DNA from 4 places in the Aeribacillus pallidus genome. Region 1 is predicted to be linked to each of the others. Evidence: predicted binding sites of a transcription regulator. Region 1 holds the regulator's gene; each other region holds the start of a gene.

The links. The regulator Rex, encoded in region 1, represses fermentation and respiration genes when NADH is low (regulators of the CRP and FNR family bind a similar motif). The targets are predictions, from matches to a motif close to TTGTGAAATATTTCACAA.
Region 2: ABES52_RS15345 (cytochrome ubiquinol oxidase subunit I) is a predicted target of Rex. The motif match lies at 999-1,016, and genes of this name have one in related genera.
Region 3: ABES52_RS03240 (cytochrome c oxidase subunit 2A) is a predicted target of Rex. The motif match lies at 824-841, and genes of this name have one in related genera.
Region 4: ABES52_RS01330 (L-lactate dehydrogenase) is a predicted target of Rex. The motif match lies at 1,337-1,354, and genes of this name have one in related genera.

What each region holds. Positions count from the first base shown of each region.
Region 1 covers NZ_JBCNBW010000026.1:22,421-24,629, forward strand. The annotation lists gene tatC (twin-arginine translocase subunit TatC) at 1-672, opposite strand, end outside; gene ABES52_RS06440 (twin-arginine translocase TatA/TatE family subunit) at 690-860, opposite strand; gene ABES52_RS06445 (redox-sensing transcriptional repressor Rex) at 911-1,597, opposite strand; gene ABES52_RS06450 (ABC-F family ATP-binding cassette domain-containing protein) at 1,831-2,209, shown strand, end outside.
Region 2 covers NZ_JBCNBW010000073.1:3,323-5,531, reverse strand. The annotation lists gene ABES52_RS15350 (ABC transporter ATP-binding protein) at 1-646, shown strand, start outside; gene ABES52_RS15345 (cytochrome ubiquinol oxidase subunit I) at 1,111-2,209, shown strand, end outside.
Region 3 covers NZ_JBCNBW010000010.1:12,967-15,175, reverse strand. The annotation lists gene ABES52_RS03245 (aldo/keto reductase) at 1-712, opposite strand, end outside; gene ABES52_RS03240 (cytochrome c oxidase subunit 2A) at 951-1,100, shown strand; gene ABES52_RS03235 (cytochrome c oxidase subunit II) at 1,119-1,595, shown strand; gene ABES52_RS03230 (b(o/a)3-type cytochrome-c oxidase subunit 1) at 1,596-2,209, shown strand, end outside.
Region 4 covers NZ_JBCNBW010000004.1:147,074-149,282, forward strand. The annotation lists gene glyA (serine hydroxymethyltransferase) at 1-1,139, shown strand, start outside; gene ABES52_RS01330 (L-lactate dehydrogenase) at 1,456-2,209, shown strand, end outside.

The DNA.
Region 1 (2,209 bases):
CTCATATAAAATAAATAGCGGGATAGTCACCATTAAATGCGACATTAAATCAGGTGGTGTAATAAATGCCGCAATCACTAACAACACAAAATACGCATATTTGCGGACTTTTGCCATCATCATCGGTGTAATAATTCCAAGCCGTGTTAAAAAGAGCATGACAACCGGTAGTTGAAATAAAAAGCCGAACGGAATCGTAATCTGGAATAAGAATTGGAAATATTCATTAATTCCAATCACTTGTTGAATATTTAAGTTAGCGGAAATTTTCAACATAAAATCAACGACGAACGGAAATAAAATAAAATACGCAAACGAAAGGCCACCTAAAAATAATAGCACCGATATTGGAATATAACTTAACGTTACTTTTCTCTCCCGTTCGTACAAACCAGGACTAACAAATGCCCATAATTGATACAACAAAACAGGAGAAGAAAGGACAAACGCTAAAAAGAAAGCCATTTGAAAATATATTTTTAACGGATCGGTAATGCGAAAGGCATTCATTGTCAATTCCTTAGCTTCATCGGCCATTTGTAAATATTTAATAATCGGCTCAACGAAAAAGAAACTGACTATGGTCGACAGAACAAAGAAAACGACCACAATTATGAGCCGTTTTCTTAATTCACTTATATGTTCATATATCGTCATGTCCTTTTGACTCATCACAGTTCATCCTAACGTTACTTCACTTCTTTTTTATCATCGTCATCATCCGCTAAGCCTTTTGTGGCATTTTTGAACTCACGTAACGTGTTTCCTGCTGCTTTTCCTAATTCAGGTAATTTTTTTGGACCAAAAATTAGTAAAGCAACAAATGCAATTAAAATGAGGCTTCCTGCTCCCATTCCCATACTGGTACACCTCCCTCAATATTAATCATACCGAAAACAAGCCGTTTTTTCTATTCTGATTTCACAGCTTCTTGTGACGGTTCCGTGTCATTTTCATCAGTCATTGGAAAGTTCTTTAAAAAGTAAACGAGCGATTGCAACTCAACTGCTAAATCAATATGGTGAATACGAATCGATGATGGCACATTTAATCGAGCCGGAGTAAAGTTTAGTATTCCCTTTACTTCTGCTTTTACTAATCGGTCAGTAATCGGTTGCGCGACATTAGCCGGAACAGTAAGAATCGCTACTTGAATCTCATCCTGTAGCAAACGTTTTTCCAATTCATCAAGGTGATAGACAGGCACATCACCAATATGGGTTCCTACCTTTTTCTCATCAATATCGAACGCAACATGGATTTTTGTATTATTGTTTTTTAAAAAATTATAGTTTAAAAACGCCGTACCTAAATTACCGACACCGATAAGTGCGACTTTTGTAACTTCATCTTGATCCAATGCTTTACTAAAAAAGGAAAGTAAGTAATTTACATTATATCCATACCCTTTTTTTCCTAACGCCCCAAAATACGAAAAATCACGACGAATGGTGGCTGAATCGACTTTCACCGCTTCACTTAACTCCGCTGATGATACGCGTTGCTTTCCAGAGGCTGATAAATTTTTTAAAAAACGATAATACAGTGGTAAACGTTTGGCAGTTGCTTGCGGAATTTTTATTGATTCTTGATTCATATTCTCTCCCTCACCATTTCTATATCATTTAAACTACACTCGTGTGAACGCTTCCATTTTTTGATTATAAGGATAACGAATTTAATCAAACGTTTGTTTAACCTTTGTTTACACCATAAAATTCCATACTTCTCATGATACACTATTTTTTATGAATTGTCCCGAGTAGGACCGTTGCCGAATTCTTGAAAAATAAGTTACACTTACTCTATGACGTATAGAGGTGAGATGAAGTGATTTTATTACAAGTAAACCAACTCAGTAAATATTTCGGTGCAGACCTCATTTTTTCGAATGTAAAATTAGAAATTCAATCAAAAGATCGAATCGCACTTGTTGGTCGCAACGGAGCTGGAAAATCGACACTTTTAAAAATCATTGCCGGTCATCTATCCTATGATGCTGGAGAAATTGTAAAACCAAAGGACGTAACTATTGGTTATTTAGCACAGCATACCGGACTGGAATCGGAACTTTCCATCTGGGACGAAATGATGACCGTGTTCTCACATATAAAAGAAATGGAACAAGAGCTCAGACGAATGGAACAAAAAATGGCTGATCCATCTATCTATGAAAACGAAACCGCCTATCAAAAGCTATTAAAAGAGT
Region 2 (2,209 bases), on a different contig from region 1:
AGGCCAAACGGTTGCTCTTGTTGGCCATACCGGTTCTGGTAAAACGACCATTGCGAATTTAATTAGTCGATTTTACGATCCTACGGACGGTGTGGTTAGAATTGACGGAGAAGATATTCGAAATTACACGTTATCTAGTTTACGAAGGCAGATCAGCATCGTGTTGCAAGATACGTTTATTTTTTCTGGAACCATCATGGAAAACATTCGTTTTGGACGCCCTGAAGCGACCGAAAAAGAAGTTATTCAAGCTGCTAAAGAAATTGGAGCAGACACCTTTATTCAAAAATTGCCGAACGGTTATGAAACAGAAGTAGAAGAGCGGGGAAATATTTTATCTGTTGGGGAACGGCAATTAATATCTTTTGCAAGGGCTCTATTAGCTAATCCGAAAATCATTATTTTAGATGAAGCAACAGCAAGTATCGATACCGAAACAGAAATCCAAATTCAACGTGCGTTAAAACGATTGTTGAAAAATCGAACAGCCGTCATCATTGCCCATCGCTTGTCAACCATTCGGGAAAGTGACCAAATCTTTGTGTTGGACCATGGCGAGTTAATCGAACAAGGAACTCACGACCAATTAATGGAAAAGCAAGGGACATATTATCGACTTGTTTTATCTCAATTTGGTGAGGGATGATTTCCCTCTTTTTCTTTTGAGATTGAAGGATTGATGTATGATCGATGTAGTCCTTTAAAACTTATCGAATGGCTATGTTATATGTCATTGTTGATATTTAGCAAGTTATTTACATGAAGCGAAAGGCGGCGACTCCAGCGGGAACAAGAAGCCGCAAGACCCTTACTTGAGCGTAGCGAGGGAAGCGGCTTGCACCTTGCCCGCGGAAAGCGTCCGCCACAAGCGTAATGTATACATATCAACAGTATCGTTTAACAGACATTCATGCCAATTGCCATTGGCACACCGATGAATGAAATAACAGTAAAAGTTATCCACAGTTATTTTAGGGTAGAGCCTATCGAATAAATGTTTGTGAAAAATGTCACAAAATATTCATCTTCTACACCTCATCCGCTGCCTTTTAGGTCTTAGAATAGAGTAACAGGATAGTTTTTAAAGAACCTAAAGGAGGTTGAGACGTTATGGAATTCGATAACGTCATCCTAAGCCGTTTGTTAACGTCATTAACGTTAGCGTTTCATATTATTTTTGCGACCATTGGGGTAGGGGTTCCGGTAATGATCTCTATTGCTGAATGGATGGGCATTAAAAAGAAGGACCCTCATTACCTATTATTGGCGCGTCGTTGGACGCGAGGATTTACGATTACTGTGGCAGTAGGGGTTGTAACTGGAACGTGTATCGGTTTGCAGCTTTCGATGATATGGCCGACGTTTATGCAAGTGGCTGGTCAAGTCATTAGTTTACCATTGTTTATGGAAACATTCGCTTTTTTCTTTGAAGCGATTTTCTTAGGTATTTATATATATACATGGGATCGATTTAAAAATCAGTGGCATCATTGGTTACTAACGATTCCGGTCATGATTGGTTCATCAGCATCAGCTCTCTTTATTACAACCGTAAATGCATTTATGAATACTCCACAAGGGTTTGAACTAATTGGTGGAAAAGCGGTGAACATTGATCCGATAGCGGCGATGTTTAATCCAGCTACACCGACAAAAGTATTTCACGTTTTAACGTCTGCCTATTTAACATCGGCGTTTATTTTAGCCAGCATTACCGCTTTTGCCATGCTACGTGGAAAACGAGGAGCGTATCATAAAAAAGCGCTAAAATTAACGCTCGCAATGAGCGTCATTTTCTCAATAGGGACAGCGGTTGCAGGAGACCTCTCGGCAAAATTTTTAGCTAAAGTGCAACCGGAAAAACTAGCGGCTGCTGAATGGCATTTTGAAACCGAAGATCATGCGGATTTAATTTTGTTTGGTACATTAAATGAAAATAACGAAATTGAACATGCGATTAGAATTCCGAACGCATTAAGTTTTCTTGCGGGAAGTTCGTTTGACACTGTTGTTACCGGGTTAAATGAGTTCCCGGAAGATGAACGTCCACCATTATGGATTCATTATATGTTTGATTTAATGGTCGTCATCGGTTTTTACACGTTTTTTGTGTCTCTTATTTATTTTGTATTAAAAAAAGTGAAAAAATGGAACGAACATCATCCACTTTATTTGTGGTTGGTTGTAGCGGGTGGTCCGTTAGCAATGC
Region 3 (2,209 bases), on a different contig from region 1:
CTTTTCCAACCGAATTAAGCGCTTCCCGCAGTCGGACCGCTCGTTCCTTTTCACTCGTAAAAATTTTTCCACCTGCTAGTGGTGACCACGCCATCGGTGGCATCCTTTTTTCTAAACATAAATCCACGGTTCCATCTTGAAAATTCTCTAATTGATAGGCGGTAAGTTCGATCTGGTTTGTAACTAATGGGAAATTCAAGTAAGACTGTAACATGTTCAGTTGCGAACGTTTAAAGTTTGATACTCCAAAGTAACGGACTTTTCCTTCTTCTTTTAATTTCGTAAACGCTTCGGCCACTTCTTCTGGATTCATAAATGGGTCAGGTCGATGAATCAGTAGCACATCGATATAATCCGTACGGAAATTTTTTAACGACTGTTCCACCGACGCAACAATATGTTCTTTACTTGTGTCATAATGTTTGATTTTATGTTCTGGGCGATTCGACGAAATTAATTTGATACCGCATTTTGTGACAATTTCCATTTGCTCTCTAAGTGAAGGTTTCACTTTTAATACTTTCCCAAATCGCTCTTCACACGTATAGTGACCATAAATATCGGCATGGTCAAACGTCGTAATTCCTTGTTCAAGGCAATATTCTACAAGCTCGATTGTATCCTCAGTAGAGTAATTCCATTTATCTAACCGCCATAACCCATGAATTAAGCGTGAAAAAGATAAATCGCTTGCTAATTGAATACGTTCCATCCCGTATCTCCTTCCTTTACCTCAGAAAATTATGTATATACAAGTGTTATTTTCCTATAATCCCCTCCATTTGTAAAACGCGACCACTTCCCATGGAACATAGTTGAGATTTTGTTCATTTCTTCACATTTTCTTCACAAATCGTCAAATGAAGTGTGATATTTATCACAGATAGCCAATTGTTGAAAATTTACAATGAAAATAGCAATGACCCATTATTTAGAAAGGGGTGATTGGGATGGCCCAACTAAATGTACAGCCGAAGAAAAAAGTAACAACGGAACAACCGGAAGAATTAAATGGAACACTCGTATCCGTGTTGTTAATGGGAGCCTTTTTTATCATTAGTTGGATCATTGTCTTTTCGATCTTTTTAGATCGTTTTTAACTGGAGGAGGTTTTTACAATGCACATGCATCGATACGAAAAATGGTGGTTAACCCTTGGAACCGGATCTCTTATTATTTTCTTAATTATTCTAGGGATAAGCGCATTTCATCAAGGTCATCAACCCCCAAGCGCGAAAGCTTTTGTTGATCCTGAGAAAGTCGATCAAACAAAGCCGTTTGACGAACCAGGATTAAAAAAAGTGGAAGGTAAAGATTGGGATTATGAACTCGTTTACGTTGCTTCCGCTTTTTTCTATGCCCCGATAGAGGTCGAAATTCCACTTGGCGCAAAAGTGAAAATTATTGCGACAACAAAAGATGTGATTCACGGTTTTGAAGTAGCAGGAACAAATATCAATATGATGCTTGAACCAGGATACATTAGTGAATATGTAACCACGTTTGACAAAGCGGGAGAATATTTAGTTTTATGTAATGAATATTGTGGTGTTGGACACCATACGATGAAATCTACAATCAAGGTGGTGGAGTAGGTGAAGAATAAATTTTTAACCAAAGTCCATCCACATGATGCCAAGTTAGCCTTAGCTCACCTACATGTTGCCTTCGTCGCCTTGGCACTCGGTGGATTAGCTGGATTACTACAAGTACTCGTCCGTTCAGGAAAATTTGTTCTTCCTGCTGGGATTGGATATTATCAAGTGTTAACGGTTCATGGAGTTTTGCTTGGTCTTGTTCTTACTACTTTCTTTATTATGGGTTTTCAATTAGCAGCCGTAAGTCGAACTTCGGGCCCGCTTTCAACCAAATCTCGACTCGTTGGTTGGCTTGGTTTTTGGCTCATGACCATTGGTACAGCGATCGCCGGTACCATGATTTTGTTAAATGAAGCGACTGTATTATATACGTTTTACGCTCCCCTTCAAGCGCACTTTTTATTTTACTTTGGATTAACGCTTGTCATTGTCGGAAGCTGGCTCGGAGGTGGTGCACAAATCGCCACATATGTTCGTTGGAAAAAAGAACATCCTGGCGAAATAAGCCCGTTATTAAGCTTTATGGTCGTTGTAAACAATTTATTATGGATTGTTGCCACATTAGGTGTAGCAGGTACAGTATTGTTCCAATTGATTCCTTGGTCTTTAGG
Region 4 (2,209 bases), on a different contig from region 1:
TTAGCGAAGCGGTCATGGAAGCCCAAGGGTCGGTATTAACGAATAAATACGCGGAAGGTTATCCAGGACGTCGCTATTACGGTGGTTGTGAATACGTTGACGTAGTGGAAGATTTAGCAAGAGAGCGAGCAAAAAAAATCTTTGGCGCTGACCATGCAAACGTTCAACCTCACTCCGGTGCCCAAGCGAATATGGCGGTTTATTTCACGGTGTTAGAACCAGGTGATACGGTTCTTGGAATGAACTTGTCTCACGGCGGGCATTTAACTCACGGAAGCCCAGTTAACTTTAGTGGGATTCAATACAACTTCGTCGAGTACGGTGTGGATGAAAAAACGCATACGATTAACTATGACGATGTGCTAGAAAAAGCTCGTCAGCACAAGCCAAAACTTATTGTAGCAGGAGCAAGTGCTTATCCGCGAATCATCGACTTTAAAAAATTCCGTGAAATCGCGGATGAAGTAGGAGCTTATTTAATGGTTGACATGGCCCATATTGCTGGTTTAGTTGCCGCCGGCGTTCATCCAAGCCCAGTACCGTATGCGGATTTTGTCACAACGACGACACACAAAACGTTACGCGGTCCACGTGGCGGAATGATTTTATGTAAAGAAGAATTTGCAAAGAAAATCGACAAAGCGATCTTCCCGGGTATTCAAGGCGGTCCGCTTATGCATGTTATTGCGGCGAAGGCGGTAGCGTTAGGTGAAGTCCTTCAAGACGACTTTAAAGTGTATGCTCAAAAAGTCGTGGATAATGCGAAACGTCTCGCTGAAGCCTTAAAGAACGAAGGACTAGACCTCGTATCTGGCGGTACAGACAACCATCTATTATTAGTCGATTTACGCTCCTTAAACTTAACAGGAAAAGTAGCGGAAAAGGTATTAGATGATATCGGTATTACCGTTAATAAAAACACGATTCCGTTCGATCCAGAAAGCCCGTTTGTCACAAGCGGTATCCGTATCGGAACAGCCGCCGTTACGACCCGAGGCTTTGGATTAGAGGATATGGATGAAATCGCTTCGATTATTGCTTATACGTTAAAACATCATGAGGACGAAGAAAAATTAGAACAGGCACGGAAGCGAGTAGAAGCTTTGGCAAAAAAATATCCCCTTTATGAAGGAAAATAACTTGTTCAAGACAGGCTAAATCGTAGCCTGTCTTTTTTGTGGTGCGCTGGCATGGGTGTTAATCTATAGTGTAAAAGTTCCTAGAGTATTGAGGCACTTCCGCTTTTTATTTCATTAACATTCTTTTTTTCAATTTTTGTTCAAAATGTTACCGCTTTCTATGATTGAACATAGTTAGAGAACGTTATAATATAAAAATGTGAAATACTTCACAAACAAAAAACTAAGCAGTTTATTTTTTTTTAAAAATTTATGTGAAGTATTTCACATACTCAAAAGAATTACTTTCTACTAATTTCTATAGGAGATGACTAGCATGAAAAAACTTACTAGAAAAGTTGCAATCATCGGTACAGGATTAGTTGGTTCAAGTGCAGCCTATTCTATTATTAATCAGGGAATCTGTGATGAATTATTAATGGTTGATATAAACAAAGAAAGGGCACTCGGTGAAGCATTAGACTTATCGCATTGTATCGATTTTGTACATTCAAGAACGAAGGTTCGTGCGGCATCATATAGCGATTTAGTAGATGTCGATGTAGCCATTATTACTGCTGGTCCACCGCCAAAACCAGGACAAACTCGCCTTGATACACTAGGAATTGGCGCAAAAATTATGGAAGATATCGTTCCACAAATTATGGCGAGCGGTTTTAATGGAATATTCTTAATTGCTTCAAACCCAGTTGATATTATCACGTATCATGTGTGGAAACTATCCGGTTTGCCAAGAAATCGAGTAATTGGAACAGGTACTTCATTAGATTCTTCAAGATTAAAAACATTTTTATCTGAAATTTTAGATGTCGACCCAAGAAGTATTAGCGGTTACATGATGGGGGAACATGGTGATTCACAATTTGCCGTCTGGTCTCACACTTACGTTGGCGGAAAGCCACTTCTAGATATCTTAGAGGAACGTAAAGAAGAAATCGGTGAAATCGATTTAGAGCAAATGGTCGACATGGTTAGAAAGGTTGGCTTTGAGATCTTAAAAAGAAAAGGGACAACTTACTACGGTATCGGAAGTACATTGGCTTATATTACAAAATCAATTTTTAATGACG